2 regions of the Streptomyces similanensis genome follow, and region 1 is predicted to be linked to the other one. Evidence: riboswitches for the same ligand, from Rfam matches in the RefSeq annotation. Region 1 holds a riboswitch; the other holds the start of a gene.

Region 1 (14,262 bases):
TGAGGAAGTAGCCGAGGTCGGTGAAGGCGGCCGGGGGCACCGCCCCGATGACGATGTCCCGGAACAGCCCTCCGCCCAGCGCGGTCACCTCGGCGAGGACGGCGATGCCGAAGACGTCGAAGTTCTTGCGCACGGCCAGCAGCGCGCCGGAGATGGCGAACACGAAGATGCCGACCATGTCGACCGTGTGCTGGACGGAGGGGCTGAACAGTTGCTGAAGCACCCCACATTCTTACTCAGGACGCGAGGTGCGCCTTGCGATACAAGGCGTGGTACGGACTACAGGGCGGGTTTGCCCGTCGTGTAGAGCCACTTGTCGAACAGGTCGTCCAGCTGCTGACCCGAGACGCGCTCGGCCAGGCGCACGAAGTCGGCGGTGTCCGCGTTGCCGTAGCGGTGCGCCTTCGTCCAGGCCGGCAGCAGCTTGAAGAACGCCTTGTCGCCGATGCGTTCGCGCAGCGCCTGGAGCGTCATCGCGCCGCGGTAGTAGACGGCGGAGGCGAACATGGTGTCGCGCTGCGGGTCGGCCACCTTGATCTGCCAGAAGGAGCTGTCGGCCGGGCGGGCGTCGTAGGCGGCGCGGAAGGAGTCGTGCGCGGAGCGGGTGCCCCGGTGCTCGGTCCACAGCCACTCGGCGTAGGTGGCGAAGCCCTCGTTGAGCCAGATGTCCTTCCACTGGTCCACCGAGACCGAGTCGCCGAACCACTGGTGGGCCAGCTCGTGCACGATGGTGCCCTCGCTGCGCACCGCCGAGTACGCCGGTTTGCTCTGCACCTCCAGCGAGAAGCCCGCCTCCGGCATGTCGTCGACGATGGCGCCGGTCTCCTCGAACGGGTACGGCCCGAACACCTGCGACCAGTAGTCGGTGGCCGCCGCGGTGACCCCGTACACGTCGACGCTGTTGCTGTTCTTCAGTACGGGGTCGACGGCGACGTAGATCGGTGTGCCGGCCGGGGTCCGGCCGGTGCGCACGTCGAACTTGCCGATGGTGGCGGTGGCGAGGTAGGTGGCCATGGGCCGGTTCTCGCGCCAGTGGGTGTACGTCGAGCCGCCCCGGTCGTACGTCGAGACCAGGCGGCCGTTGGAGACGCCGGTCAGGCCCTTGGGTGCCTTGATGCGGATGTCGTAGGTCGCCTTGTCGGCGGGGTGGTCGCTGGAGGGGAACCAGGTGGAGGCGGCGTTGGGCTCGCAGGCGACGAAGACGCCGTCCGCGGTCTTCATCCAGCCGTACTTCGAGCCGAAGACGATCGGGCCGCTCAGCGGCTGGGGCACCCCGCCGTAGGTGACGGCGACCTGGAAGTCGCGGTGCTTGCGCAGCGTGCGGCGCGGGGTGACGCGCACCTCGTCGCCGTCGCGGGTGAACCGCGCGGGTCTGCCGTCCACCCGGACGTCGGTGACCTGGAGCTGCTGGAGGTCCAGGTCGAAGGAGGCGAGGTCGTCGGTGGCGCGGGCGGTGAGGGTGGTACGGCCGTCGAGGCGGCCGGTGGCCGGGTCGTAGGCGATGTCGAGCGCGTAGTGGCGGGCGTCGAAGCCGCCGTTGCCCAGGTCTGGGAAGTAGGGGTCGCCGATGCCCGGGGCGCCGTGGATGGGGGCGGAGGAGGCGGCGACGGTCAGGAAGGAGAGCGCCGCGGTGACGACGGCCCCCAGACGTGCCGAACGGGAGAGTGCCATGAGGTCATCCCTTCGCGCGTGCGTCGATCGGTGGATCGCACGTACGGAGACGACTCTGCGCTCTCCCGTTCGGTCATGTGCATGACTTTGCCAACTTGTCATGCCTCAGTCGACGGTCACTCCTGACCGGTGCGGTCGGCTCGGCTGTCGCCTTCGCCGTCTTGGGCCGCGTCGCCGTCCCGGGCCGCGTCAGCGGTCGCGGCCTTCTTGGCCGCGGCCTTCTTCGCGGGAGCCCTCTTCGCGGGGGCCTTCTTCGCCGGGGCGCGCTTCTTGGCGGCGGGCTTCGCCTCGGCGACGGCCGGGACCGGCTCGGCGGCCTCGGCCTTCGGCTCGGCGGCCGGGGTCGCGGACACGGGCTCGGCCTTGCCGACCGGGGCCGGCTCCGCTGCATCGGCTGCCGCCGGCTCGGCCTCGGCCGGGCCCTCGACGTCGGTCGCGGGCTCGGCAGCGGCGACCGGCTTCGGCTCGGCTTCGGCCGGGGTCTCGGCGTCGGACGCGGCAGCCGGAGTCGACTTGGCCTCGACGTCGGCCGTGCCGGCCGGAGCCGACTCGGTCTTCTCCGCCGCCGGCTTCGCCTCCGCCTCGGTCCCGGCCGGAGTCTTCGCCAGGGGCGCGGGCTCCGTCTCGCCGTCGGCCTCGGCCGCCTTCGACTCCTCGGCCGCCAGGGCCTCGGCCTCGGACTCGGCAGCGACGACCGGCTTCGGCTCGGTCGTCTCCGCCGCCGTCTCCGCCGCCGGCTTCGCGTCCGCCCCGGTCACGGCCGGGGTGTCCGCCTGGGCCGGCTTCGCCGGGGCGTCGGCGGCGGACTCGTCCGCCACCGGCTCGGCCTTCGTCACCTCGGCGGCCGGAGCCGCCGCCGGCTCGTCCGCCGTCGACGGCTGCGCCGCGGCCACCGCCGCCGACGTCTCGGCGGACTTGGCCAGGGCCTCCTCGGGGACCAGCTCCGCGGCCTCCTTCGCGGCCGACAGCAGCACGGTGTCCTGCGGGGCCTGGTCCGCGAAGTTCTCCGGGTGGTGGCAGGCCACCCGCTGCCCTGGCTTCAGCTCCACCAGCTGCGGCTCGGTCGTCTTGCAGATCTGCGTCGCCTTCCAGCACCGGGTGTGGAAGCGGCAGCCGCTCGGCGGGGCGATCGGCGAGGGCACGTCGCCCTTGAGCAGGATGCGCTCGCTCTTCTGCCCCCGGCGCTTGGGGTCGGGCACCGGCACGGCCGACATCAGGGCCTTGGTGTACGGGTGCATCGGCGCCTCGTACAGCGAGGTGCGGTCGGCGAGCTCGACGATCTTGCCGAGGTACATCACCGCGATCCGGTCCGAGACGTGCCGGACGACGGACAGGTCGTGCGCGATGATCACGTACGTCAGGCCCAGCTCCTGCTGGAGGTCGTCCATCAGGTTGACGACCTGGGCCTGGATCGACACGTCCAGCGCGGACACCGGCTCGTCCGCCACCACCAGCTTCGGCTTGAGCGCGAGCGCGCGGGCGATGCCGATGCGCTGGCGCTGGCCGCCGGAGAACTCGTGCGGGTAGCGGTTGTAGTGCTCGGGGCTCAGGCCCACCAGCTCCAGCAGCCGCTGGACCTCCTTCTTCACCCCGCCCTCGGGCGTCACGTTCTGCAGCCGGAACGGCGCGGAGACGATCGAGCCGATGGTGTGGCGCGGGTTCAGGGAGCCGTACGGGTCCTGGAAGATCATCTGGATGTCCCGCCGCAGCGGACGCATCTGGCCGGCGCTGAGCCGGGTGATGTCCCGGCCCTCGAAGTGGATCGTGCCGCCGGTCGGGTCCTGCAGGCGGGTGACCACCCGGCCCATCGTGGACTTGCCGCAGCCCGACTCGCCGACGACGCCCAGGGTCTCGCCCTTGCGCACCTCGAAGTCGATGCCGTCGACCGCCTTCACGGCGGCGACCTGGCGCTGCAGGATGCCCTTCTTGATGGGGAAGTGCTTGGTCAGGCCGGTGACCTTGAGCAGCACCTCGCGGTCGTCGTCCGCCGCCCGCTTCGGCTCCGCGGCCTCGGCCGCGGCGTCCGTCTTCTTCGTCTCACTCACAGCTTCGGCGCAATCTCTTCGGTCCAGATCCGCGTACGGTCCTCCGGCGAGAGGTGGCAGGCGGACCAGTGGCCGCCGTCGACCTGCTGCAGCTCGGGGCGCACCGTGCGGGTGACGTTCCCCTTGGGGAGGTCCGCGTAGGGGCAGCGCGGATGGAAGGCGCAGCCCGAGGGGACGTTGATGAGGCTCGGCGGCTGGCCCTTGACCGGGATGAGCCGGTCGGAGGTCTCGCGGTCGACGCGCGGCATCGAGCCCAGCAGGCCCCAGGTGTAGGGGTGCTGGGGCCGCTCGAAGATCTCGTCGACCGGGCCGCGCTCCACGCACCGGCCGCCGTACATCACCAGCACCTCGTCGGCGATCTCGGCGACGACGCCGAGGTCGTGGGTGATGAGGATGACCGCGGAGCCGAACTCCTTCTGGAGGTCGCGGATCAGGTCGAGGATCTGCGCCTGGACGGTCACGTCGAGCGCGGTGGTCGGCTCGTCCGCGATCAGCAGCTCGGGGTTGTTCACCAGCGCCATGGCGATCATGGCGCGCTGGCGCATGCCGCCGGAGAACTCGTGCGGGTAGGAGGCGGCGCGCTTGGCCGGCTCGGGGATTCCGACCCGGTCCAGCATCTCGATCGCCCGGGTGCGGGCGACCTTCTTGCTGACGTCGTGGTGGTTGCGGTACGCCTCCACGATCTGGTTGCCGACCGTGTAGTACGGGTGCATCGCGGACAGCGGGTCCTGGAAGATCATCGCCATCTCGCGGCCGCGCAGCTTGCGCACCTCGTCCGGGGTGGCGGAGACCAGTTCCTTGCCGTCCAGCCAGATCTCGCCGGACATCCGCACGTTCTTGCCGCGCGCGCCGAGCCGGTGCAGGCCCATGATCGCCAGCGAGGTGACCGACTTGCCGGAGCCGGACTCGCCGACCACGCTGAGGGTCTTGCCCTTCTCCAGCTTGAAGCTGAGCCCGTCGACGGACTTGACCAGGCCGTCGTCGGTCGGGAAGTGCACCTTGAGGTCGCGGACGTCGAGGAAGGCCTCGGGGGACTTCTTCTCGGCGGGGGCGGCCGGCTCGCTCACTGCGGCGCCGGTCTTGGAGAGTTCGGTCACGAGAGCCTCACCCGCGGGTCGGCGGCCGCGTAGAGCAGGTCCACCAGGAGATTTGCGATGACGACGAAGGCCGCGGCGAGCAGGGTCACGCCGAGGATCTTGGGCAGGTCGTTGTCGGTGATGCCCTGCACCGCGTACTGGCCGACACCGGGCAGCGAGAAGACGCTCTCGGTGATCACGGCGCCGCCGAGCAGCAGGCCGAGGTCCATGCCGAAGACGGTGATGATCGGGGTGAGGGCGGCCCGCAGTCCGTGCCGGACGACGACCTTGCGCTCCCGCAGGCCCTTGGCGCGGGCGGTGCGGATGAAGTCCTCGTTCATCGTCTCCAGCATGCCCGAGCGGGTGAGCCGGGCGTAGACGGCGGAGTACAGCAGCGCGAGCGAACACCAGGCCGGCAGGAGGGTGTTGGCCCACTGCTGGGGGTTGTCGGTGAACGGGACGTAGTCGCGTCCGAAGATCGGCCACTTGAAGACGAAGAGCAGGATCGCCAGCTGGCCCGTGAAGAACATGGGCAGCGAGACACCGGCGAGCGCGATGCCCATGAAGGTGCGGTCGAACAGCGAGCGCGGCTTGAGGGCGGAGACGACGCCGACCGTGACGCCGGACAGCAGCCACAGCACCGCGGCGCCCGCGGCCAGCGAGAGGGTCACCGGAAGGCGCGAGGTGAGCTGCGGCCAGACCGCCTCGTGGGTCTTGAAGGAGTAGCCGAAGCACGGCGCGTCGCAGTGCACCGTGGTGGGACCGATGCTGTAATCGGCGCCGGCCACGATCCCCTTGATGAAGTGCCAGTACTGGACGTAGACCGGCTGGTCCAGTCCGAGGTTGTGCTTCACCGCGAGGATGTCGGCCTTCGACGGGCTCTTGCCTATGTACTGCTGCGCCAGCTGGTCAGCGGTCTGACCGACTAGCCGCGGCAGCAGGAAGAAGATGGCGAAGGTGACCGCGGAGACGACCAGCAGCAGGATCACTGCCGCGAACGTCCGGCGGAGGATGTACGAGATCACGGGGGCCGGCGCCAGCGCCCGCGGGTGGCGAAACCCGCGGGCGCCAATGCCTTCACCTGCCTTCCGGGGCTACTTCTTCGTGGTGCCGATGTTGAGGTAGTCGTACTGACCGCTCCAGGCCGCCGACGAGGCCACGTTGGTGGCGTAGGGCGAGCGGTAGAGCAGGACCTTGAAGTAGGTCAGCGGGACGATGACCGCCTGGTCCATGGTGGTCTTGTCGATCTCGGCGTACAGCTTGTTGCGCGCGGCCACGTCCGGGTTGGCGATCGCTTCGGCCAGCTTGGCGTCGACGTCCTTGTTCGCGAACTGCGACAGGTTCGTGTTGCCGGACTGGCTGATGGCCTTGCTGTTCAGGATCTGCTGGAGGAAGCCGTAGCCGGACGGCCAGTCGGCGCCCCACTGCATCATCATGATGCCGATGTTCTGCTTCTCGGTGAACTTCGGCACACCCGCGTAGTCGGTGAAGTACTTGCCCTGCGGGTACTGCTTGAGGGTCGCGTTGATGCCGACCTTCTTCAGCGAGCTGATGATCGCCGTGGCCGCGTCGACCTCCGACTGGCGGTCGGAGCGGGCCGAGATGTTGGTGTTGATCGTGGTGTGACCGCAGGCCTTGAGCTGGTCCTTGGCCTTGGCCACGTCGCCCTTGCTGTCCGCGGACGCGTACTGGTCGGCCTTCTCGTAGCCGGTGATGTCCGGCGGCACGACGGTGGAGGCGATCTCACCGCGGACCGGGCCGCCCATCGCGGTCTGCACGGAGACCTTGTCGATGGCGTACTCGACGGCCTTGCGGCAGGCGACGTTGTCGAACGGCTTCACCTTGGTGTTCAGCGCGGCGTAGACGAGCCGGCCGCCGAAGGTGTTGTCGGTGCTGGCCTTGCCGTCCGCCGAGTTGAGCAGGCTAGCCTGGGTCGAGGACCCGACGCCGATGCCGGTCAGCTCCGCCGTGGCCTTGCCGGACTGGAGGTCCTGGTCGATGGTCTCGGCGTTGACCTTCAGGTTGATGACGATCTTGTCCGGCAGCTGCTTGCGCAGCGGGTCGGTCTTCGCGTCCCAGTTCTTGTTGCGCACCAGGACGGCCTTCTGGCCCTCCTCGTAGCTCTGGAACTGGTAGGAGCCGGAGGACACGATGTGCTTGACGTAGTCGACGCCGTCGTCCTTGGCCTGCGGCACCGGGGCCGTCTGCGGAGCGGCGACGAGGTAGTCGAACTCCTGGAAGGCGCGGTTCAGGTGGAAGACGATCGTGGTGTCGTCGGGCGTCGCGATCGAGGACAGGCCCTTGGCGCTCTTGTCCTTGTACGGGCCCTTGTAGTGGTCCGGGTCGTCCAGGTACTGCTGGAAGTAGTTCGGACCGAGCGAGAGCACGTCACGCGCGAAGTTGGACCGCTCGACGGCGTACTTGACGTCCTTCGAGGTGATCGGGGTGCCGTCCTGGAACTTCAGGCCCGCACGCAGCTTGTACGTCCAGGTCTTGCCGCCGTCGCTGGAGACGCCCTTGCTCGCGGCGAGGTCCGGGACCAGGGTGTTGCCCTGGGTGCCGGGGCCGGGCTGGAACGTCATCAGCGGACGCGCCCACAGCCGGCTCAGGTTGTACATGTACGCGTAGTACGTGTTGCCCGGGTCGAAGGAGTCCGGGACGTCCGACATCTCGTAGGTGACCGTGCCACCCTTCTTGTCGGACGCGTTGACGACGCCCTTGGTCGCCGCGTTGGCGCCGGCCGCCTTCGGCTTGCCGCCGTCCTTGTTGTCGTCGGCCTTGCTGCAGCCTGCCAGTAGCAGGCTGACGGAGCCGATGGCCGCGACCGCGGCCAGCGCTGACCTTCGCATGATGGTCTGCTTCCCCTCCATAGATCGGAAAAATTGATGGGCTCTCAGCGAGCAGGCGTCAGCGGCTGCGCGGGTCGAGAGCGTCGCGGAGACCGTCGCCGAGCAGGTTGAACGCGAGGACGGTGACGAAGATGGCGAGGCCCGGAACGATCATGTACTCCGGGTCCACCTGGTAGTACTGGACGGCGTCGCGGAGCATGCCGCCCCAGGAGGCCTGCGGGGGCTGGATGCCGACGCCGAGGAAGCTCAGGGACGCCTCGAAGAGGATGTTGGTCGGGATGAGCAGCGTCGAGTAGACGATGATCGGGCCGACCAGGTTGGGCATCAGTTCCCGGAACAGGATGTACGGCCCCTTGGCGCCCATGCCCCGGGCGGCGTCCACGAACTCGCGCTCGCGCAGCGCGAGCGTCTGGCCCCGGACGATGCGTCCCAGATAGGGCCAGTTGAAGAAGCCGATCACGAAGATGAGCACGCTCAGGTGCAGCGGCAGCCCGTTGAGGCCGAACGCGCCGCCCTGGAGGGTGGCGGAAATGGCGATCGCGAAGAGCAGGAGGGGGAAGGCGAGGAAGGTGTCCATCAGGCGGCTGATGACCGAGTCGACCCGGCCGCCGTAGTAGCCGGCGACGACGCCCATGATCGCGCCGATCACGTTGGACAGGATGGTCGCGCCGAAGGCGACCACCAGGGAGACCCAGGAGCCTTCGAGGATGCGGGTGGCGGTGTCGCGGCCGAACTTGGGGTCCACGCCCAGCGGGTGGTCCATGCTCATGCCGCCCCAGCCGCCCTGCGGCAGCGAGGTGTTGGGGTCGATCAGGTCCTGGTTGAAGGCGTTGGGGTCGAGGCCGAACAGGGCCTGGAGCGGGCGCGAGGCGACCGCCAGCAGGATCAGCAGGATCACGATGACGCCGCCGGCGACGGCGACCTTGTCCTTCTTGAACCGCGACCAGGCGATCTGCCCGAGCGAACGACCCTCGATCCGCCCCTCACCGGCGCCGGTGAGCACAGCCTCCGGCTGCGCCTCGGCTGCCGCCCCGGTGGTCTCGATCGGTGCGGTCACTGTGACCCGACCCCTCTCGCCGGTGGTGACCGGCTTGCGCCCTGCCGCTGTGCGCGGCGTTTGGTACGTGGCTGCCGGGCTCGGTCCGCGGGTGGAGCGGCCACTGTGACCCGGCTGTTACGTCAACTTGCGTTTGAACACGGGTCGTCGACCTCGTGTCTGACTCGCGAGTCTTCAGCGTGGTCGCGATCACCCGCCAGAGGGGACGGCGAATGTATGCGCAACCGTGATGCAGTCCGGGGGATTCCGTTATCCGAACAGCGGGTAACGCCCCTCGAACACTGAACAGTTGGGACACAACGGCGATCCTGCGCTCTTCGGGGCCAATCGCCGACAATCTACGCGCGCAGAAGAGGGGACCCTGCGGAGATCCTGTGCGCAAACCGGAAAGCGGCCACACCGGGCCGCTCCGTTCAGTAAGCGCCGCCGACCGGCGGGTAACCGTAGCCGCCGGTCGGCCCCGGGGCGGGCAGGGCGTGGGCGTCGCGGTCGTAGAACGGGCGGGAGTTGGCGCGCAGCCACATCGCGACCGGGTCGAACTCGTCGGACATCGCCACCGTCGACACCGGCAGCCCGTCCGGGACGGCGCCGATGGAGCGCTGCATCATCGCCCGCACCGAGTCCACGGCCGGCGGCGAGGTGTCGTACACGTCCAGGCCGATGGCGAGGTAGGGCGCCCCGAAGGCGGGCTGCACCCAGGCCCGGCGCAGCGAGCGCAGCGCCGGGGTGCGGTGGGCGTTCTGGGTGAGCAGGGCGTAGAACTGCGGGATCTCGATCGCCGGTTCGGACAGTCTGAGCGGCCCGGCCGGCTGGCGGTCCAGGCCGGCCGCGATCCGGCGCAGGTCCAGCCAGGGCACGCCGACGCCGCCGCCCGGCGCGTGCGGGTTGAGCCACAGGCCGTAGCGGTCGGGGTAGAGGGTGCGGGCGACGTCGAGGGCGTCCACCACCTCGTAGGACCGCATCCAGCCGCTCGCGGAGAGCTCCTGGGCGGAGGTGACGCAGGGCGCGTAGCCGTGGCCGTCGACCTCCATGCGGCCGTACTGGGCGTCCGGGGCGCCGGCCTGGCCGTGCCACAGCAGCATCCAGATCTGGCCGGTGGCGGGGGTCGCGAGCGCGTGCAGGAGCGACTCGTAGGCGTCGTAGCGGCCGGGGGTCACCTGGCGCAGCATCTGCTCCACGTGCCCGGCCGCGGTGCCGCTCGCGCTGGCGCTCACCTTTTACCGCCCCTTCGTGTAACTCCTCACCGAGCTGTGCGACTAGCTTAAGGCCGCCTACCGGCTCGGTCGCTGCCGTGACTTCAGTGCCCGTACTGGTAGAAGGGGCGGACGTTGTCCCGGAGCCAGGTGATGACCGGGTCGTCGGCCACGTCCATGAGGACCAGGTTCACCGGCCAGGCGACCGGGGCCGCGGCCAGGGCCCGGCCCAGGGCGTCCAGCGGGCGGACGCGCAGGTCGCCCTCCCACTGGGCCAGTTCGACGCCTATGAACATGACCGGGTCGGCGGTCTCGACGGCCGCCAGGCAGCGCCGGGCGGAGACGACGACGCCCGTCCCGGCGAACTCGGCCGAGGCGGCGGCCAGGAAGTCCACCGGGTCGTCCTGCCAGTCCGGTTCGAACAGGCGGACCCGGCCGCCGCTCGCCGGGCCGTCCAGCGCGCTGCGGCCGGAGCGGCACAGTTCGGCCACCGCCTGCGGCGGCAGCGGGAGGCCGACGACGCCGTCCGGGTTGAGCGCGAGGCCGATCTGCGGGGGCAGCCCGCGGGCGAACTCGACGGCGGGCGCGATGGTGTACGCCATGTGCGGGCCGGCGGCCCGGCGCAGCTGCTCCTCGGAGCTGAAGACGGGCACGTAGGCCTGGCCGTCGATCTCCAGGGCGGGCAGGTCGAGGGGGCCGCTGTGCGGGCCGCCGCCGCCGGGCAGCGGCACCCACAGGAAGCTGCGGCCGAGCACCTCGACGACGCGGGCGCCGGCCGTCGGCACGCCGAGGGAGGCCGAGAGCACTTCCTCCAGTTCGTTGCCGGGCCAGCCGCCGTGCGGCTGGGGGTGTGTCGGTACCGGGAAATCCCCCGGAAGGTCCGCGGAGAAGTCCGCCGGGAAGTCCATCTGCCTACCGCCTGCTGGGAACCACTGATGTGACCGAAAGGCTAACGGGTGCCGTCCGCGTCCTCGCCGGTGAACCCGATCCGGTGCAGGGCGGCGGCGGCCGCGCGGTCCAGCAGGACCGCGGAGCCGCAGCCGGCGGGCACCTCGCCGCCCTCCACGGCGCGCAGCAGCCGGGCGGCCGAGCGGCGGTGGCGGGCGAAGGCGTGCCGGGAGACGCCGCGGCCGCGCCGCCGCTGGCCCCGCAGGGCGGCGTCGGGGGTGACGTCGAGCAGCAGGAGGTGCAGGGCGCCGCCGCGGCGGCGGGCGGCGCGGGCCAGCCAGGAGCGGACCCAGGTCCGGGTGCCGCAGTCGTGCACCACGACCGGTGCGCCGGTGCGCAGGGCGCGGCGCAGGGCGGCGTAGTGGGCGAGGCGGACCAGGGGGCGGTAGAGGGCGTAGGGCAGGCGGCGGGGCAGCCGGGCGGCGAAGCGGTCGCGGGCGTCCTGGGAGTCGATGCGGACGCCGTCGGCCGCGCGCCGCATCAGGGTCGACTTGCCGCCGCCGGGCAGGCCGGTGACGACGACCAGGTCGCGGGGGCCGAAGAGCAGCGCGCGCGGGCCGCGGCCGGAGCGCTCGCGCAGGTCGCGGACGACGGGCGCGGGGGCCGGCCCGGCGGCCGCGCGGGTGCGGCCGGTCCGCTGGGCGGGCAGCGCGGGGGCGTGGGTCGTGGCGTACGCCGGCACGGGTCTGTTCACCGTCATCGTCCTCCCCTGGTGATGGGGTTCACCTACCCCCGGTAAAAAGAACGTAATGCGCTTCTGCCCGCGTTCCCGTGCGCGTTCTGCCACAGGCCGGTTACGGATGCGGCCCTGCCGGGCGGCGGCGAGCCGTGCAATGATGGGCGCGCCAACTGCATACCGGCCGCTTGAATCCGCGCGGGAGAGTCCCCGGCAGCACGTCTGTCCGGGGCGCCGAAGGAGCAAGTCCCTCCCTTGAATCTCTCAGGCCCCGTTACCGCGCGGGCGAGGCACATCTGAAAAGCGGGCCGCTGCCGCAGTGGCTCCACCCAAGGTGCAAGCCGTGACCCGTCCGTGCGACGGCGGTCATGGCGAACCTCTCAGGTTCCGATGACAGATGGGGAGGACACGAGTCCTGTCCTCGTCCTCCCGTACGCCGGCACGCGCCGGCGCGTGGGAGACCCCATCGCCTTGGAGACCGACCGATGAGCAGTTCCGCCTCCCGTCCGCCGCGCCGTACCGCGCTCGACGCGCTGCACCGCTCGCTCGGGGCGACGATGACCGACTTCGCCGGCTGGGACATGCCGCTGCGCTACGGCTCCGAGCGCGACGAGCACCTCGCGGTGCGCACCCGGGCCGGTCTGTTCGACCTCTCCCACATGGGCGAGATCGCGGTCACCGGGCCCGATGCCGCCGCCCTGCTGAACTTCGCCCTGGTCGGCAACATCGCCTCCGTCGGCGTGGGCCGCGCCCGCTACACGATGATCTGCCGCGCCGACGGCGGCATCCTGGACGATCTGATCGTCTACCGGCTGGCCGAGACGGAGTACCTGGTCGTCGCCAACGCCTCCAACGCGCAGGTGGTGCTGGACGCGCTGACCGAGCGGGCGGCCGGCTTCGACGCCGAGGTCCGCGACGACCGCGACGCGTACGCGCTCATCGCCGTGCAGGGCCCCGCCTCCCCCGGCATCCTCCAGTCGCTGACCGACGCCGACCTGGACGGCCTGAAGTACTACGCCGGCCTGCCCGGCACGGTGGCCGGCGTCTCCGCGCTGATCGCCCGCACCGGCTACACCGGCGAGGACGGCTTCGAGCTGTTCGTCGACCCGGCCGACGCCGAGAAGCTGTGGCAGGCGCTGACCGAGGCCGGCGCGGAGGCCGGGCTGATCCCGTGCGGTCTGTCCTGCCGCGACACGCTGCGCCTGGAGGCGGGCATGCCGCTGTACGGGCACGAGCTGACGACGTCGCTGACCCCGTTCGACGCGGGGCTCGGCCGGGTGGTCAAGTTCGACAAGGAGGGCGACTTCGTCGGCCGCGAGGCCCTGGAGCGGGCCGCCGAGCGCGCCGCGCAGAACCCGCCGCGGACGCTGGTCGGCCTCATCGCCGAGGGCCGCCGCGTCCCGCGCGCGGGCTACCAGGTGGTGGCCGGCGGCGAGGTGGTCGGCGAGGTCACCTCCGGCGCCCCCTCCCCCACCCTGGGCAAGCCGATCGCCATGGCGTACGTCGACGCCGCGCACGCCGCGCCCGGCGCCGAGGGTGTCGGCGTGGACATCCGGGGCAGTCACGAGCCGTACGAGGTCGTGGCCCTGCCGTTCTACAAGCGGCAGAAGTGACACTGTCGTAACCGACCGCCGTGGCCCGGGGCGCATCGCCCCTGTTCACGCGCGCCTTCCGCAGTCCCCCTCCCTTCACCAGCACCCTCCCGCGTACAGGAGAATTCAGGCCATGAGCAACCCCCAGCAGCTGCGTTACAGCAAGGAACACGAGTGGCTGTCGCCCGCCCGGGACGGCGTCGCGACGGTCGGCATCACCGAGTTCGCGGCCAACGCGCTCGGCGACGTCGTCTTCGCCCAGCTCCCGGAGGTCGGCTCCACGGTGGCCGCGGGCGAGACCTGCGGCGAGCTGGAGTCGACCAAGTCGGTGTCCGACCTGTACTCCCCGGTCGCCGGTGAGGTCACGGAGATCAACCAGGACGTGGTGGACGACCCGTCGCTGGTGAACTCCGCGCCCTTCGAGGACGGCTGGCTGTTCAGGGTGCGCCTCACCGAGGAGCCGGCCGACCTGATGAGCGCCGACGAGTACGCCGCCCAGAACGCCGGCTGAGGAGCGGACGCGATGACTGTCCTCAACACGCCCCTGCACGAGCTGGACCCGGACGTGGCCGCCGCGGTCGACGCCGAGCTGCACCGCCAGCAGTCCACGCTGGAGATGATCGCCTCGGAGAACTTCGCCCCGGTCGCGGTCATGGAGGCGCAGGGCTCGGTCCTCACCAACAAGTACGCCGAGGGCTACCCGGGCCGCCGCTACTACGGCGGCTGCGAGCACGTCGACGTGATCGAGCAGATCGCGATCGACCGGGTCAAGGAGCTGTTCGGCGCCGAGCACGCCAACGTGCAGCCGCACTCCGGCGCCCAGGCGAACGCCGCCGCGATGTTCGCGCTGCTCAAGCCCGGTGACACGATCATGGGCCTGAACCTGGCGCACGGCGGCCACCTGACCCACGGCATGAAGATCAACTTCTCCGGCAAGCTCTACGACGTGGTCGCCTACCACGTCGGCGAGGACGGCCTGGTCGACATGGCCGAGGTGGAGAAGCTGGCCAAGCAGTCCAGGCCGAAGCTGATCGTGGCCGGCTGGTCCGCCTACCCGCGGCAGCTGGACTTCGCCGAGTTCCGCCGCATCGCGGACGAGGTCGGCGCGTACCTGATGGTCGACATGGCGCACTTCGCCGGTCTGGTCGCGGCGGG
Region 2 (14,262 bases), on a different contig from region 1:
CCGCGCGAGACGTCGGGATTCTCCGACACCGGCCGGGTGCGCGACCGGGACATGCAGCGCGTCGTCAACGGGCTGTGGCAGTCCGGCGCCGAGGCGGTCTCCGTCAACGGGCAGCGGCTGACGGCCCTGTCGGCGATCCGGGCCGCGGGTGACGCCATACTGGTCGACAACAAACCGCTGGTGCCGCCGTACACGGTGCTGGCGGTGGGGGACGGGCCGCGGCTCAGCACCCGGTTCCAGAACAGTCCCGACGGGCTGTATCTGCACGCCCTCCAGGACAACTACGGCATCCGGACCGCCATCTCCACGGAGAGCGACCTCCGGCTGCCGGCCGCACCGAGTGTGACCGTACGCACCGCACAGCCGAGCACTGAGAAGGGCACATCGTGATCGCCGTACTGGGCCTCGTCGTGGGAGTCGTGGCCGGGCTGCTGGTCCGTCCGGAGGTTCCGGCGGTCGTCGAGCCTTATCTGCCGATCGCCGTCGTGGCGGCCCTGGACGCCGTGTTCGGCGGGCTGCGGGCCATGCTGGACGGGATCTTCGACGACAAGGTCTTCGTGGTGTCGTTCCTGTCGAACGTGGTCGTCGCCGCGCTGATCGTGTTCCTGGGCGACAAGTTGGGCGTGGGCGCCCAGCTGTCCACCGGTGTCGTGGTCGTCCTCGGCATCCGCATCTTCTCCAACGCCGCCGCGATCCGGCGGCATGTGTTCCGGGCGTGAACGAGATGACCCACCAGGACGAACTGCCGGAGAACAGGCTCCGCAAGGAGCTGCCGGCCGAGGTGCCCGCGCAGCCCGCCGCGCCCGGGCAGGGCGCCGCGGGGCCGTCCGCCGGGCCCGCGCCGACCGGCCGCCAGCGGCTGGCCAAGGGCCTGTGGCCGCCGCGCTTCACCCGGGCCCAACTCGTCGTCGCGCTGCTGCTGTTCGGTCTCGGCTTCGGCCTCGCGATCCAGGTCGCCTCCAACAGCGACAGCGACAGCGCGCTGCGCGGCGCCCGCCAGGAAGATCTTGTCCGCATCCTCGATGAACTGGACAACCGTACGCAGCGTCTTGAAGACGAGAAGCAAGGTCTGGACAAGCAGCGCCAGGAGCTGGAGAACAGCTCCGACCAGGCCGAGGAGGCCCGCAAGCAGACCGCCGAGAAGGAGAAGCAACTCGGCGTGCTGGCGGGCACGGTGGCGGCGCAGGGGCCCGGCATCACGGTGACGATCGAGGACACGAAGGGGACGGTCCAGGCGGACATGCTGCTCGACGCGATACAGGAGTTGCGCGCCGCCGGCGCCGAGGCGATGCAGGTCAACGGCGTACGGGTGGTCGCGGGCACCTACCTGACGGACTCCGGCAAGAGCGTGGAGGTCGACGGGAACAAGATCAACGCCCCGTATCGTTTCCAGGTCATCGGCAAGCCGCAGGACCTCGAACCGGCGCTCAACATCCCTGGAGGCGTGGTGCAGACCTTCGAGAAGGAGCAGGCCACCGTTACCGTGGACAGGTCGGACAAGATCGTTGTGGACGCCTTGCGGGCGGCGAAGCAGCCTGACTACGCTCGGTCGTCCTCCCAGTGAACCGGGGGTGCATGGCGTCCGTCCGGCAGGGGCATGAGGTTGCGGGGGGTCGGCGCACCGATTGGGTGGTGCGTGGTGGAAACTGTCTGGTGGATACGGACGTTGTGAGGATGTCCGGGTCGACCGGTGTACGCAGTCAGGGTTCGTCCTGCCCCACGGGCGGGTCTGTTTCGGTCAAGGGGAATCGCCCGTGAAGTTGTTTGCGAAATTGTTCGGCAAGAGCGCGCGAGAGGGCAACGAAAACGCCACCGCCCGCCATCGCGCACAGCCCGACGCGGAGGGCCGGCGCCCGCTGTTCCGGGACCAGGTAGCCGGTCAGGGGGGTGACGTCTCCGGCGGTCACGGCGCGCCGTCCGTTGACCCCGCCCAGGCCGGCGGCATAGGTTTCGGCCAACCGTCGGCCCCGGGTGCGGGCGGCGGGTACGGTTCCGGCCCGTACGGGTCCCAGGCCCCGGCGGGGCAGCCGCGGCAGGAGGATCCGTCCATGTCGGCCCTGGTCTGTACGAGGTGCGGCAACCGCAACGGCGAGAACAGCCGGTTCTGCTCCAACTGCGGTGCGCCGCTGCGTCCGGGCGCGGTGCCCGAGCGGGCCTCGGAGACGACGTCCACGATCTCCATCTCCGGCCTGGAGGCGTACGACGCGGAGGCCACCGGCCAGACGCCGATGCTCTCCCCGGAGGCGCAGGCGGCCGTGGACGCGCTGCCGCTCGGCTCGGCCCTCCTGGTGGTGCGCCGTGGCCCGAACTCGGGCAGCCGCTTCCTGCTGGACGGTGAGCTGACCACGGCCGGGCGTCATCCGCAGAGCGACATCTTCCTGGACGACGTGACGGTCTCGCGCCGGCACGTGGAGTTCCGCCGCGGTCCGGACGGCTCGTTCACGGTGGCCGACGTCGGCAGCCTGAACGGCACCTACGTCAACCGGGAGCGGATCGACCAGGTCGCGCTGGCCAACGGCGACGAGGTGCAGATCGGCAAGTACCGGCTGGTGTTCTACGCGAGCCGGCAGGGCTACTGACCCTCCTCCGGGCGCCGTCCGGAGGAACCCCCAGGGAAGGTCCATGCTTCGAACACCGAGCGGCGGCTCCGGTCACGGGGCCGCCGCGACGGACAGTGGGCTGATGAGCATCGGCGCGGTGCTGAACGCGCTGCGCGACGAGTTCCCCGAGGTCACCATCTCCAAGATCCGCTTCCTGGAGGCGGAGGGGCTCGTCGAGCCGCGGCGCACCCCGTCGGGGTACCGGAAGTTCAGCGGGGACGATCTCGAGCGCCTGGCCAGGGTGCTGCGGATGCAGCGCGACCACTACCTGCCGCTGAAGGTCATCCGCGAGTACCTGGAGGCGGTGGAGCGCGGTGAGGCCGTGCGGCTGCCGGTGCTCGGCAGGCAGCGCGACGGCGAGCCGGCGCCGGCCTCCGCTGGGGAGTCCGAGCCCACGGCGGCCCGGATCGGTCGTGCCGACCTGCTGGCCGCCGCGGAGATGGACGAGGCCGAACTCGCGGAGTGGGAGTCGTACGGGCTGCTCACTCCGTTGGAGGACGGGGTCTACGACGCCGAGGCGGTGACCGTGGCCTCCCTGGTCCGCGCGCTCGGCGAGTTCGGGATCGGGCCCCGGCACCTGCGGGCGATGAAGGCGGCGGCCGACCGGGAGGCGGGCCTCGTCGACCAGGTGGTGGCCCCGCTCAGGCGCCATCGCAACCCGCAGACCAGGGCGCACGCGGAGGACCGCACCAGGGAGCTGGCGGCGCTCACGGTCAGGCTGCACTCGGCGCTGGTGCAGACCGCCCTCGGGGTGCGGCTGCCCTGAGCGGGCGGCCCGCGCGGCCGCCGCGAGCGGACCCCGGCGCCGGCCGGAGCGGCGCGCGGCGAGGCCGGATCGGCCCGCTGATCGACCGCCCGATCCCGGCCCGACTACCCAAACGTCCCGGGCACGGCCTAGGGTTGCTGTGTGAACGAGCTCGATGTCGTAGGTGTCCGGGTCGAGATGCCCTCCAACCAGCCGATCGTGCTCCTGCGTGAAGTGGGAGGCGACCGTTACCTCCCCATCTGGATCGGACCGGGGGAGGCGACGGCCATCGCCTTCGCCCAGCAGGGCATGGCTCCCGCGCGGCCGCTGACCCACGACCTGTTCAAGGACGTGCTGGAGGCCGTCGGCCAGGAGCTCACCGAAGTGCGCATCACGGACCTGCGTGAGGGCGTCTTCTACGCCGAGCTGGTCTTCGCCAGCGGCGTCGAGGTGAGCGCCCGTCCGTCCGACGCCATAGCGCTGGCGCTGCGCACCGGTACGCCGATCTACGGCAGTGACACGGTGCTGGACGACGCGGGGATCGCGATCCCGGACGAACAGGAGGACGAGGTGGAGAAGTTCCGCGAGTTCCTCGACCAGATCTCGCCGGAGGACTTCGGCAGCAGCAGCCAGTGACACGCCGGCACCCGCCGTCGGCCGCCGAGGGTCGCGCGCAGAGAGCCCGCGAGGACATTCGGCTAGCCTTTCCCCGCGGTAGGGCACGGGAAACCACTCTTAGGGTGATTATCACTCGGCGTGCCGAGTGTGGCGATCGTTGACGCACCCCTGGTGACTGCCTACCGTCGAGGAGGCAGGTCAAGGACGGAGGTCGGCGTGAGAAGCAGCGGCGACGGTACGGCTGGGGACATCCCCGGGCGCGGTGTCGGCGGAGGCGTTCCGTACCCTTCCCCAAGCTCTCGGCTCCGCTCCAGCAGCGGATACCCCCATCACGCCGGCACGGCCGACCACGCCCCGCAGTGGCCGGCGGCCGTGCCCAGCAGCAAAGGGGCGGCGTCCATGGTGACCGAGGAGATCGGCTACCGGGGTCCGACGGCCTGCGCAGCCGCCGGCATCACCTATCGGCAACTGGACTACTGGGCGCGCACCGGCCTGGTCGAGCCGAGCGTGCGGCCCGCGCACGGCTCCGGCACCCAGCGGCTGTACAGCTTCCGCGACGTCGTCGTGCTGAAGATCGTCAAGCGGTTCCTGGACACCGGTGTGTCGTTGCAGAACATCCGTACCACGGTGCAGCACCTGCGGGAGCGCGGCTTTCAGGACCTGGAGCGCATGACGCTGATGAGCGACGGCGCCACGGTGTACGAGTGCGGCTCGCCGGACGAGGTGCACGAGCTGCTCCAGGGCGGCCAGGGCGTCTTCGGCATCGCCGTGGGCGTGGTGTGGCGCGACGTCGAGAGCGCGCTGTCCCAACTGCACGGCGAGCGCGTCGACACGGGGGAGACCCTGATCGGCCACAACCCGGGCGACGAACTGGCCCGGCGGCGCAACCGGGCGGTCTGACCACACCGGTTCGACCACACCGGGGCCGCGCCCTGCCCCGGGCTGCGCGCCCGTCCCGTCCCCGTGCCGGCACTCGGCGCGGGGGCGTTGTCAGTGGTGTGGTGCAGCATCGTAGATGTGAGAACCGCGCCCACGATCCTGCACCTCGACATGGACGCCTTCTTCGCCTCGGCGGAGCAGGCGTCCAAGCCGAGCCTGCGCGGGAAGGCCGTGATCGTGGGCGGCCTGGGACCGCGCGGGGTGGTCGCCACCGCGTCGTACGAGGCGCGGGTCTTCGGCGTCCATTCGGCGATGCCCATGGCGCAGGCGCGGCGGCTCGCGCCCAACGCCGCCTGCCTGGTGCCCCGGTTCGCCTTCTACCGTTCCATCAGCGAGCAGGTGATGGGGCTGCTGCGCTCCCTGTCGCCGCTGGTGGAGCCGCTCAGCCTGGACGAGGCGTTCGTGGACCTGGAGGCCGGGGGAGCGGCCGGGGACGCGGACTCGGCCCGGCTGGTGGGGGAGGGGCTGCGCGCCGACATCCTGGCCGTCACCGGTCTGACGGGTTCGGTCGGGCTGGCTGCCTGCAAGATGCTCGCGAAGATCGCCTCCGAGCAGGCCAAGCCCGACGGCCTCGTCCTCATCGAGCCCGGCACCGAGCGGTCCCTGCTCGAGCCCATGCCGGTGCGGACCCTGCCGGGTGTGGGTCCGGCGACCGGCGACCATCTGCGGCGGGCCGGCATTCACACCGTGGGCGAAATCGCCGAGGCGGGCGAGGGTGAGCTGGTACGACTGCTGGGCAAGGCGCACGGGCAGGCGCTGCACGCCATGGCGCTGGCTCACGACGAGCGGCCGGTGGTCGCCGAACGCGAGGCCAAGTCGGTGTCGGTGGAGGACACCTACGACGTCGACATCCACGACCGGCTGCGGGTCGGTCTCGAGGTGCGGCGGCTCGCCGACCGGTGCGTGCGGCGGCTGCGGGCTTCCGGTCTGTCCGGGCGGACCATCGTGCTGAAGGTGCGGCGGTACGACTTCTCCACGCTGACCCGGTCCGAGACGCTGCGCGGCCCCACCGACGACCCGGCGGTGGTGCGGGAGGCCGCGGCCCGGCTGCTGGAGTCCGTGGACACCACGGGCGGGGTCCGGCTGCTGGGCGTGGGCGTGACCGGGCTGGCCGACTACACCCAGGAGGACCTGTTCGCGCAGGCCGCCGGCGCCCGCGCGGAGAGCCTCGCCGAGGAACCGGCGGAGGAGCCCGACGAGGAGCAGGCCGCGCCGGCCGAGCGGCGCTGGCCCTCGGGCCACGACGTGCGGCACGCCGAACACGGGCACGGCTGGGTGCAGGGCAGCGGCGTGGGCCGGGTCACCGTGCGCTTCGAGACGCCCCTGTCGGAGCCGGGCCGGGTGCGGACGTTCCGCGTCGACGACCCGGACCTGGAGCCGGCCGACCCGCTGCCGCTGGTGCGGCGAAGACAGAACGGGGCGGAGGGGGCGGAGGGTGCGGCCTGCGCGGTGGGCGGTGTCGACCCCGCGCTGTGAGGGGTGGGGTCGGTGGGTCGCGTCCGCCGTGTCCGGTGACCGCCGCGCGGTGGGCGGGGGTGCCGGATCGGTGGGTGTGGCGAGGCTGCCTCCCGGTGGCTCGCGGGTGCGGGGGCCGAGGCCGCCTGCCTCGGTGGCGCGGGGTGAATCCGGTGGGTGAGTCGGCGGCGCCGAGGCGGCGACCGGTGGCGGCTGCGGACGGCTGCGGGTGGCTGGGACGCTTGAGGAGGGGTGAGGAGGGGGAGGGAGCGGGCTGCGGCGGGCGGGGGTGGGTGAGTCGGCGGTGCCCGGCGCGGCCCGGTGCGCGAGAGGGAGGGACCTGCTCGTGCCTGCTCGTGCCTCCTCCTGCCTGCTCGGGTCAGACCTCCTCGGTGCCCGAACCCGCGAGTCTGCCGAAGTCGTGGTCGGGGAGCGCGGGAGCGGGGGCCACGTCGAGGCCGTAGTGGTGGTAGAGCTGCAGTTCCTGCTCGGGGGAGAGATGGCGGCCGACGCCGAAATCGGGGGCGTCCTTGATCAGTGCCCGGTCGAAGGGGACGCGCAGCGCGCCGTCGACCAGTTCACTGGGCTCCAGGGGGACGAAGGCGTCCCGGGAGAACAGCCCGGTGCGTATGGCGGCCCACTCCGGCACACCGGTGGCGTCGTCGAGGTAGACCTCGTCCACCGTGCCGATCTTGTCGCCGTTGCGGTCGAACGCCTTGCGGCCGATCAGGTTGCGCGGATCGATCTCGGTCAGCACGGTCCCTCCACATGGTCGCAACTCATCCGTAAGCACTACGAAAGAGCACATTCGCCCAGGCGGCCACTCGAAGACCTGTGCGCCCGCCCCGCTGGTACCCTGGCAGCGGCTGCTGACCCCGTGCGGGAGAGTCCTCCGGCGAACACCGGAGGCGCCGAAGGAGCAAATCCTCCCCGGAATCTCTCAGGCCCACGTACCGCACGGACGAGGTCACTCTGGAAAGCAGAGCGGGTGTCGACGGCTCCCGCTCTCACCGACGGTGAAAGCCGGGCGCCGTCCAGGCGGCCCCGGTGAAGCTCTCAGGTTGAGATGACAGAGGGGGAGGCCGTCGGGGCACCCACGCCGTGGTGTCCCTCGAAGGTCGCGTCAGACCAGGAGGCCTCCGCAATGACCGCCCAGCGCATCCCGCTCTCCGAGCTCGAACAGGGCATCCCCTTCGAGCAGCGTCACATCGGCCCCGACCACGAGGCCCAGGCCAAGATGCTCGCGCAGGTCGGCTACGGCTCGCTCGACGAGCTGACCGCCGCCGCCGTGCCCGATGTGATCAAGAACGCCGACGCGCTCGACCTGCCGGGCGCGCGCACCGAGGCCGAGGTGCTGGCCGAGCTGCGTTCCCTCGCCGACCGCAACCAGGTCCTCGGCTCCATGATCGGGCTCGGCTACTACGGCACGTTCACGCCGCCGGTCATCCTGCGCAACGTCATGGAGAACCCTGCCTGGTACACGGCCTACACGCCCTACCAGCCGGAGATCTCGCAGGGCCGCCTGGAGGCGCTGCTCAACTTCCAGACCGTGGTCGCCGACCTCACCGGACTGCCCACCTCCGGCGCCTCGCTGCTCGACGAGGGCACCGCGGCCGCCGAGGCGATGGCCCTGTCCCGGCGCATGGGCAAGAACAAGAAGGGCCTCTTCCTGGTCGACGCGGACGCGCTGCCGCAGACCATCGCCGTCATCCAGACCCGTGCCGAGCCGACCGGCGTCGAGATCGTCGTCGCCGACCTCGCCGAGGGCATCCCGGCCGAGATCGCCGAGCGCGAGATCAACGGCGTGCTCCTCCAGTACCCGGGCGCCTCGGGCGCCGTACGCGACCTGAAGCCGGTGATCGACCAGGCGCACGCGCTGGGGGCCCTGGTCACCGTCTCCGCCGACCTGCTCGCCCTCACCCTGCTGAGGTCGCCCGGCGAGCTGGGCGCGGACATCGCCGTCGGCACCACCCAGCGCTTCGGCGTGCCGATGGGCTTCGGCGGACCGCACGCCGGCTACATGGCCGTGCACGAGAAGTTCGCCCGCAGCCTGCCCGGCCGCCTGGTCGGCGTCTCCGTCGACGCCGACGGCAACAAGGCCTACCGCCTGGCCCTCCAGACCCGCGAGCAGCACATCCGCCGCGAGAAGGCCACCAGCAACATCTGCACCGCGCAGGTGCTGCTCGCCGTCATGGCCGGCATGTACGCCGTCTACCACGGCCCGGACGGCCTGAAGGCCATCGCCGACCGCACCCACCGCTACGCCGCCGTCCTCGCCGAGGGACTGCGGGCCGGCGGCGCCGACGTCGTCCACGGCGCGTTCTTCGACACCCTGACCGTCCGGGCCGAGGGCCGGGCCGCCGAGGTCGTCGCCGCGGCCCGCGAGGGCGGCGTCAACCTGCGCCTGGTCGACGCCGACCACGTCTCGATCGCCTGCGACGAGACCACCACCCGCGCCCACCTGCGCACCGTCTGGACCGCCTTCGGCGTCGCTGGCGACATCGACGCCCTGGACGCCGCCGCCGCTCAGGCGCTGCCCGAGGACCTGCTGCGCACCGACGGCTACCTCGCCCACCCGGTCTTCCAGCAGTACCGCTCCGAGACCGCGATGCTGCGCTACCTGCGCAAGCTCGCCGACCGCGACTACGCGCTCGACCGCGGCATGATCCCGCTGGGCTCGTGCACCATGAAGCTCAACGCGACCACGGAGATGGAGCCGGTCACCTGGCCCGAGTTCGGGCAGCTGCACCCCTTCGCGCCGGCCGAGCAGGCGCGGGGCTACCTCCAGCTCATCCACGAGCTGGAGGACCGCCTCGCCGAGGTCACCGGCTACGACAAGGTCTCCCTCCAGCCCAACGCCGGCTCCCAGGGCGAGCTGGCCGGTCTGCTCGCCGTGCGCGGCTACCACCGCGCCAACGGCGACGAGCAGCGCACCGTCTGCCTCATCCCGTCCTCCGCGCACGGCACCAACGCCGCCAGCGCCGTGATGGCCGGCATGAAGGTCGTCGTCGTCAAGACCGCCGAGGACGGCGAGATCGACGTCGAGGACCTGCGGGCGAAGATCGAGCAGCACCGCGACCAGCTCGCCGTGCTGATGATCACCTACCCGTCCACGCACGGTGTGTTCGAGGAGCACGTCGCCGACATCTGCGCCCAGGTCCACGACGCCGGCGGCCAGGTCTACGTCGACGGCGCCAACCTCAACGCCCTGGTCGGCCTCGCCAAGCCGGGCCACTTCGGCGGCGACGTCTCGCACCTGAACCTGCACAAGACGTTCTGCATCCCGCACGGCGGCGGCGGTCCCGGCGTCGGCCCGGTCGCCGTCCGCTCCCACCTCGCGCCGCACCTGCCCAACCACCCGCTCCAGCCGGAGGCCGGACCGGCGACCGGCGTCGGCCCGATCTCCGCCGCGCCCTGGGGCTCGGCCGGCATCCTGCCGATCTCCTGGGCCTATGTGCGGCTGATGGGCGGCGAGGGCCTCAAGCGCGCCACGCAGGTGGCGGTGCTGAGCGCCAACTACATCGCCAAGCGCCTGGAGCCGCACTTCCCGGTGCTCTACACCGGCCCCGGCAACCTGGTCGCGCACGAGTGCATCATCGACCTGCGCCCGCTGACCAAGGCGACCGGCGTGAGCGTGGACGACGTGGCCAAGCGGCTGATCGACTACGGCTTCCACGCGCCGACGATGTCCTTCCCGGTGGCCGGCACGCTGATGATCGAGCCGACCGAGTCCGAGGACCTGGCCGAGCTGGACCGCTTCTGCGACACGATGATCGCGATCCGCGCCGAGATCGAGAAGGTCGGCTCGGGCGAGTGGCCCGCGCAGGACAACCCGCTGCGCGGCGCCCCGCACACCGCGGCCGCGCTCGGCGGCGCGTGGGACCACGCCTACAGCCGCGAGGAGGCCGTCTTCCCGGCCGGTGTCTCGGCGGCCGACAAGTACTGGCCGCCGGTGCGCCGCATCGACCAGGCGTTCGGCGACCGGAACCTGGTCTGCTCCTGCCCGCCGCTGGACGCGTACGAGGACTGAGCGCCGTGACGCACCAGGCCCCGCCCGGCATGTCGTGCCGGGCGGGGCCTGGTCGTGTCGGGCGCGGGCGGGACGCCCCGGGTGCGGGGCTCAGGCCGGGTAGGCGTGCGTCTGAGCCGCTTTGACGGCCGCCCAGACCTCCGCGCCCGGGTGCAGGCCGAGCTCGGCGGCGGCGACCGTCGTCAGGTCGGCGGCCAGGGCCAGCTCGCCGGTGAGGTCCGCCCGGATCTGATCGCCGTGCGTCTCCAGCCCGGCCACCTCGCACCGCCACAGATTGCGCGCGCTGCCGGCGGCCGGGCGGTCCCGGTGCAGGGTGACCGCGCTCGGCGGGAACGCCACGAAGGCCGGTCCGGACAGTTCCTCGGTGGTGGCGACGGCGGGGCCGGCCTCCAGCCGCACCCGGTGCCCCTCCGCCTGCCCCCGGTACAGGTTCAGACCGACGAGCTGGGCGATGTAGTCGGTGCGCGGCCGCCGGGCGATGTCGGCCGGGGCGCCCTCCTGCACCACGCGTCCGTGCTCCACCACCACCAGCCGGTCGGCCAGCACCATCGCGTCCAGCGGATCGTGCGTGACCAGGACGGCGACGGCCTCGAACTCGGCGAGGTGGCGGCGCAGCTGGGCGCGGACCTCCAGCCGGGTGCGGGCGTCCAGCGCGGCGAGCGGCTCGTCCAGCAGCAGCAGCCGGGGCCGGGTGGCCAGGGCGCGGGCCAGGGCCACCCGCTGGGCCTGGCCGCCGGAGAGCCGGCGGGGCTTGGCTCCGGCGTGGTCGGTCAGGCCCATGCGCGCCAGCCACTCGGCGGCCCGCGCCCGCGCCTCGGTCCTGGAGGCGCCCTGGCAGCGCGGCCCGAACGCCACGTTGTCCAGGGCGGACAGGTGCGGGAAGAGCAGGTAGTCCTGGAAGACCACGCCTACCGGGCGCGCCTCCGGCGGTGTGCGGTCCAGTGCGGCGCCGTCCAGGCGCAGATGGCCGGCGGTGAGCGGGGAGAGACCCGCCAGCGCGCGCAGGGCCGTGGTCTTGCCGGCGCCGTTGGGGCCGAGCAGCGCGACCACCTCGCCGGGGCGGGCGGTGAGCGCCACGTCGAGCCGGAAGGCGCCGCGGGCGACGACGAGCCGGGCGTCAAGACCTTCGCCGGGCACGTCCTCGGCGCGGACGCCGGCCGGGGTCTCGTCGGTGTGGGTCATGAGGCGATGTGGGTCATGAGGTGAGCATCCAGGGTGCGGGGCGGCAGCCGGTCATGAGGAGGCCGTCATCCAACGGTCCCGCAGACCGGCCAGGACCGCGATCGACACGGCCAGCAGGACCAGGCTCAAGGCGATCGCCGCCGCCGGGTCGTCCTGAAGGGCCAGGTAGACGGCGAGCGGCATGGTCTGGGTGCGGCCGGGGAAGTTGCCGGCGAAGGTGATCGTCGCGCCGAACTCGCCGAGCGCCCGCGCCCACGCGAGGACGGCGCCCGCCGCGATGCCGGGCGCGATCAGCGGCAGGGTGACCCGGCGGAACGCGGTGAAGCGGGACGCGCCGAGCGTGGTGGCCGCCTCCTCGTAGCGCGGGTCGGCGGCGCGCAGCGTGCCCTCGACGCTGATGACGAGGAACGGCATGGCCACGAACGCCTCCGCGACCACCACGCCGGCCGTGGTGAACGGCAGGGTGATCCCGAACCAGGAGTCGAGCCACTGCCCCACGACGCCGTTGCGGCCCAGTGCCAGCAGCAGCGCCACACCGCCCACCACCGGCGGCAGCACCAGCGGCAGCGTCACCAGGGCCCGTACGAAGCCGCGGCCGGGGAAGTCGGTGCGGGCCAGCAGCCAGGCCAGCGGGACGCCCAGCACCAGGCTCACCGCGGTGGCGGCGGTGGCGCTGACCAGGGAGAGCTGGAGGGCCTGCCACACCTCGGTGCTGGTCAGCTGGTCGGGCAGGGTGCGCCAGGGGGCGCGGATCAGCAGGGCGAGCAGCGGCAGCAGCAGGAACGCCAGGCCCGCCAGGGCGGGCACCAGCAGCGGCAGCGGCACGCCCCGCGCGGCACGGCGGCGCCGCGCCCCGCTCCGCGGGGTCACGGCGCCGTCGCGGCCGGTTCGGGCCAGGGTTTTCACGGCTTGAGGAACCCGGCCTGGTTCAGGACCTTCTGGCCCTCGGCGGACTTCACCAGCTCGATGAACGCCTTGGCCGCCGTGGCGTTGCCGGCGTCCTTGAGCAGGGTGATCGGGTAGTCGTTGACGGCCTTGGCCGACTCGGGGAACTCCACGCCCTCCACCTTGTCACCGGCCGCGTGCACATCGGTCTTGTAGACGACGGCCGCGTCGGCCTCCTTCAGCTCGACCTTGGTCAGGGCGCTCTTGACGTCCTGCTCGTAGGAGGCGGGGGTGAGCTTGAGGTCGCTGGCGGTCAGCGCCTTCTGGGCGGCGGCGCCGCAGGGCACCGTCTTGTCGCACAGGACGACCTTCAGACCGGACTTGGTGAGGTCCTTGAGCGAGGCGATCTTGTCCGGGTTGCCGGGCAGGGTGGCGATCTCCAGCTGGTTGCGGACGAAGGTGGCGGGCGTGCCGACCGCGTCGCCCTTGTCCGTGACGATCTTCATCGTCTTGGCGCTGGCGGCGGCGAACACGTCGGCCGGCGCTCCGCTGGTGATGCTGGCGGCCAGGGTGTCGCTGCCGCCGAAGTTGAAGGACACCTTGGTGCCCGGGTGCTGCTGCTCGAACTCCTTGCCCAGCGTCGTGAAGCTCTCCTTCAGGGAGGCCGCGGCGAAGACGGTCACCGTGCCGGAGAGCTTCTGCGAGGAGGCTCCGGAGGCGGCGGCCGACGGCGAGGAGGAGCTGTCCGACGAGTCGTCGGAGGAGGAGCAGGCGCTGAGGGCCAGCAGTGCCGCGGCTCCCGCACCGGCCACCTGCAGGGTCCGGGTCCGGCGCACTGAACGGGTCATCACGGATCTACTCCTCTGGTCGTGCACGAAGAAGGCTGTCGAGCCTAGGGGCACGGCCGTGCGGGGCCGTGCGGCGATGATACTGCCGCAGTTGAGAGGGGTAAGTCACCTGTTGCTTTGCATGAGCTGTTGTTCTGTGACTTCAGGGTCGCATGTGCGTTTATACGGCGCTCCACCTGGGGACGGACCTCCCGGAGGTGGTGGCGGTGCCGCTCGCGGAGCTTGTCCTGACCGGTGACCTCGCCCGGCCGGTGCGCCTGACCGTGCCCGATCTGCTGGGCTGGCCGCAGCACCGGGCAGGGGTGAGTTTCGAGTGCGCGACCAGCGGAGTGCGCCGCCACCGGTTCGCCGGGCCGCGGCTGTACGACGTGCTGGCCGACGCCCGGCCCGCCTTCGACGCGGCGCGGCGCAAGGACCGCCTGCGCTTCCTGATCGCGGTCGCGGGCGCCGACGGGCACCGCACGCTGCTCTCCTGGGCCGAGATCGACCCGGACTTCGCCGCCGCCCCGGTCCTGCTGGCGGTGGCCATGGACGACACCCCGCTCGACGGGACCGGGCCCCAGCTGGTGCTGCCGCAGGACCGCTGCGGGGCGCGCTACATCAGCGCCATCAGGGCGATCCGGGTGGACGGCGGGTACGCGCCGGCCGCCGCGGCCTGAGACCGGCGGCGCCGGAACCGGCGGCCGCCGCCGGTCACGCCCGGTCGATGTGCACGTTCGTGGACTTCACACGGGCGGTGGCCTCCATGCCGACCTCCAGGCCCAGTTCCTCCACCGCTTCCCGGGTCAGCAGGGAGACCAGCCGGTGCGGGCCGGCCTGGATCTCGACCTGGGCGGCCACGTCGCCGAGCTTGATGGCGGTCACGATCCCGGGGAAGGCGTTGCGGACCGAGGTGTAGGAGGGGTCCTCCTCGCCGCCGGAGGCGGCCAGCTCCACGGAGAAGGCGGCGAGGTCCCGGCC

Evidence for each region. A riboswitch is a leader RNA that binds a small molecule or an ion and turns the genes downstream of it on or off. The one in region 1 is predicted to bind glycine.
Region 2: linked by a shared signal. The riboswitch ahead of gcvP (aminomethyl-transferring glycine dehydrogenase) and the one ahead of gcvT (glycine cleavage system aminomethyltransferase GcvT) in region 1 are both predicted to bind glycine.

The regions. Positions count from the first base shown of each region.
Region 1 covers NZ_BAABKC010000025.1:19,252-33,513, reverse strand. Annotated here, with positions in the region: gene ABEB07_RS08995 (trimeric intracellular cation channel family protein) at 1-223, opposite strand, end outside; gene ABEB07_RS08990 (M1 family metallopeptidase) at 280-1,671, opposite strand; partial or broken gene ABEB07_RS08985 (ABC transporter ATP-binding protein) at 2,459-3,716, opposite strand; gene ABEB07_RS08980 (oligopeptide/dipeptide ABC transporter ATP-binding protein) at 3,713-4,813, opposite strand; gene ABEB07_RS08975 (ABC transporter permease) at 4,810-5,817, opposite strand; gene ABEB07_RS08970 (ABC transporter substrate-binding protein) at 5,887-7,641, opposite strand; gene ABEB07_RS08965 (ABC transporter permease) at 7,700-8,698, opposite strand; gene ABEB07_RS08960 (enhanced serine sensitivity protein SseB C-terminal domain-containing protein) at 9,112-9,867, opposite strand; gene ABEB07_RS08955 (enhanced serine sensitivity protein SseB) at 9,996-10,799, opposite strand; gene ABEB07_RS08950 (AAA family ATPase) at 10,841-11,539, opposite strand; glycine riboswitch at 11,705-11,805, shown strand; glycine riboswitch at 11,806-11,922, shown strand; gene gcvT (glycine cleavage system aminomethyltransferase GcvT) at 12,001-13,128, shown strand; gene gcvH (glycine cleavage system protein GcvH) at 13,241-13,618, shown strand; gene glyA (serine hydroxymethyltransferase) at 13,631-14,262, shown strand, end outside.
Region 2 covers NZ_BAABKC010000126.1:4,012-18,273, forward strand. Annotated here, with positions in the region: gene ABEB07_RS34255 (DUF881 domain-containing protein) at 1-390, shown strand, start outside; gene ABEB07_RS34260 (small basic family protein) at 387-719, shown strand; gene ABEB07_RS34265 (DUF881 domain-containing protein) at 725-1,564, shown strand; gene ABEB07_RS34270 (FHA domain-containing protein) at 1,626-2,579, shown strand; gene ftsR (transcriptional regulator FtsR) at 2,623-3,366, shown strand; gene ABEB07_RS34280 (bifunctional nuclease family protein) at 3,508-3,981, shown strand; gene ABEB07_RS34285 (MerR family transcriptional regulator) at 4,180-4,863, shown strand; gene ABEB07_RS34290 (DNA polymerase IV) at 4,981-6,378, shown strand; gene ABEB07_RS34295 (PRC-barrel domain-containing protein) at 6,737-7,114, opposite strand; glycine riboswitch at 7,228-7,323, shown strand; gene gcvP (aminomethyl-transferring glycine dehydrogenase) at 7,502-10,387, shown strand; gene ABEB07_RS34305 (ABC transporter ATP-binding protein) at 10,478-11,569, opposite strand; gene modB (molybdate ABC transporter permease subunit) at 11,621-12,466, opposite strand; gene modA (molybdate ABC transporter substrate-binding protein) at 12,472-13,302, opposite strand; gene ABEB07_RS34320 (molybdopterin-dependent oxidoreductase) at 13,455-13,961, shown strand; gene ABEB07_RS34325 (TOBE domain-containing protein) at 13,996-14,262, opposite strand, start outside.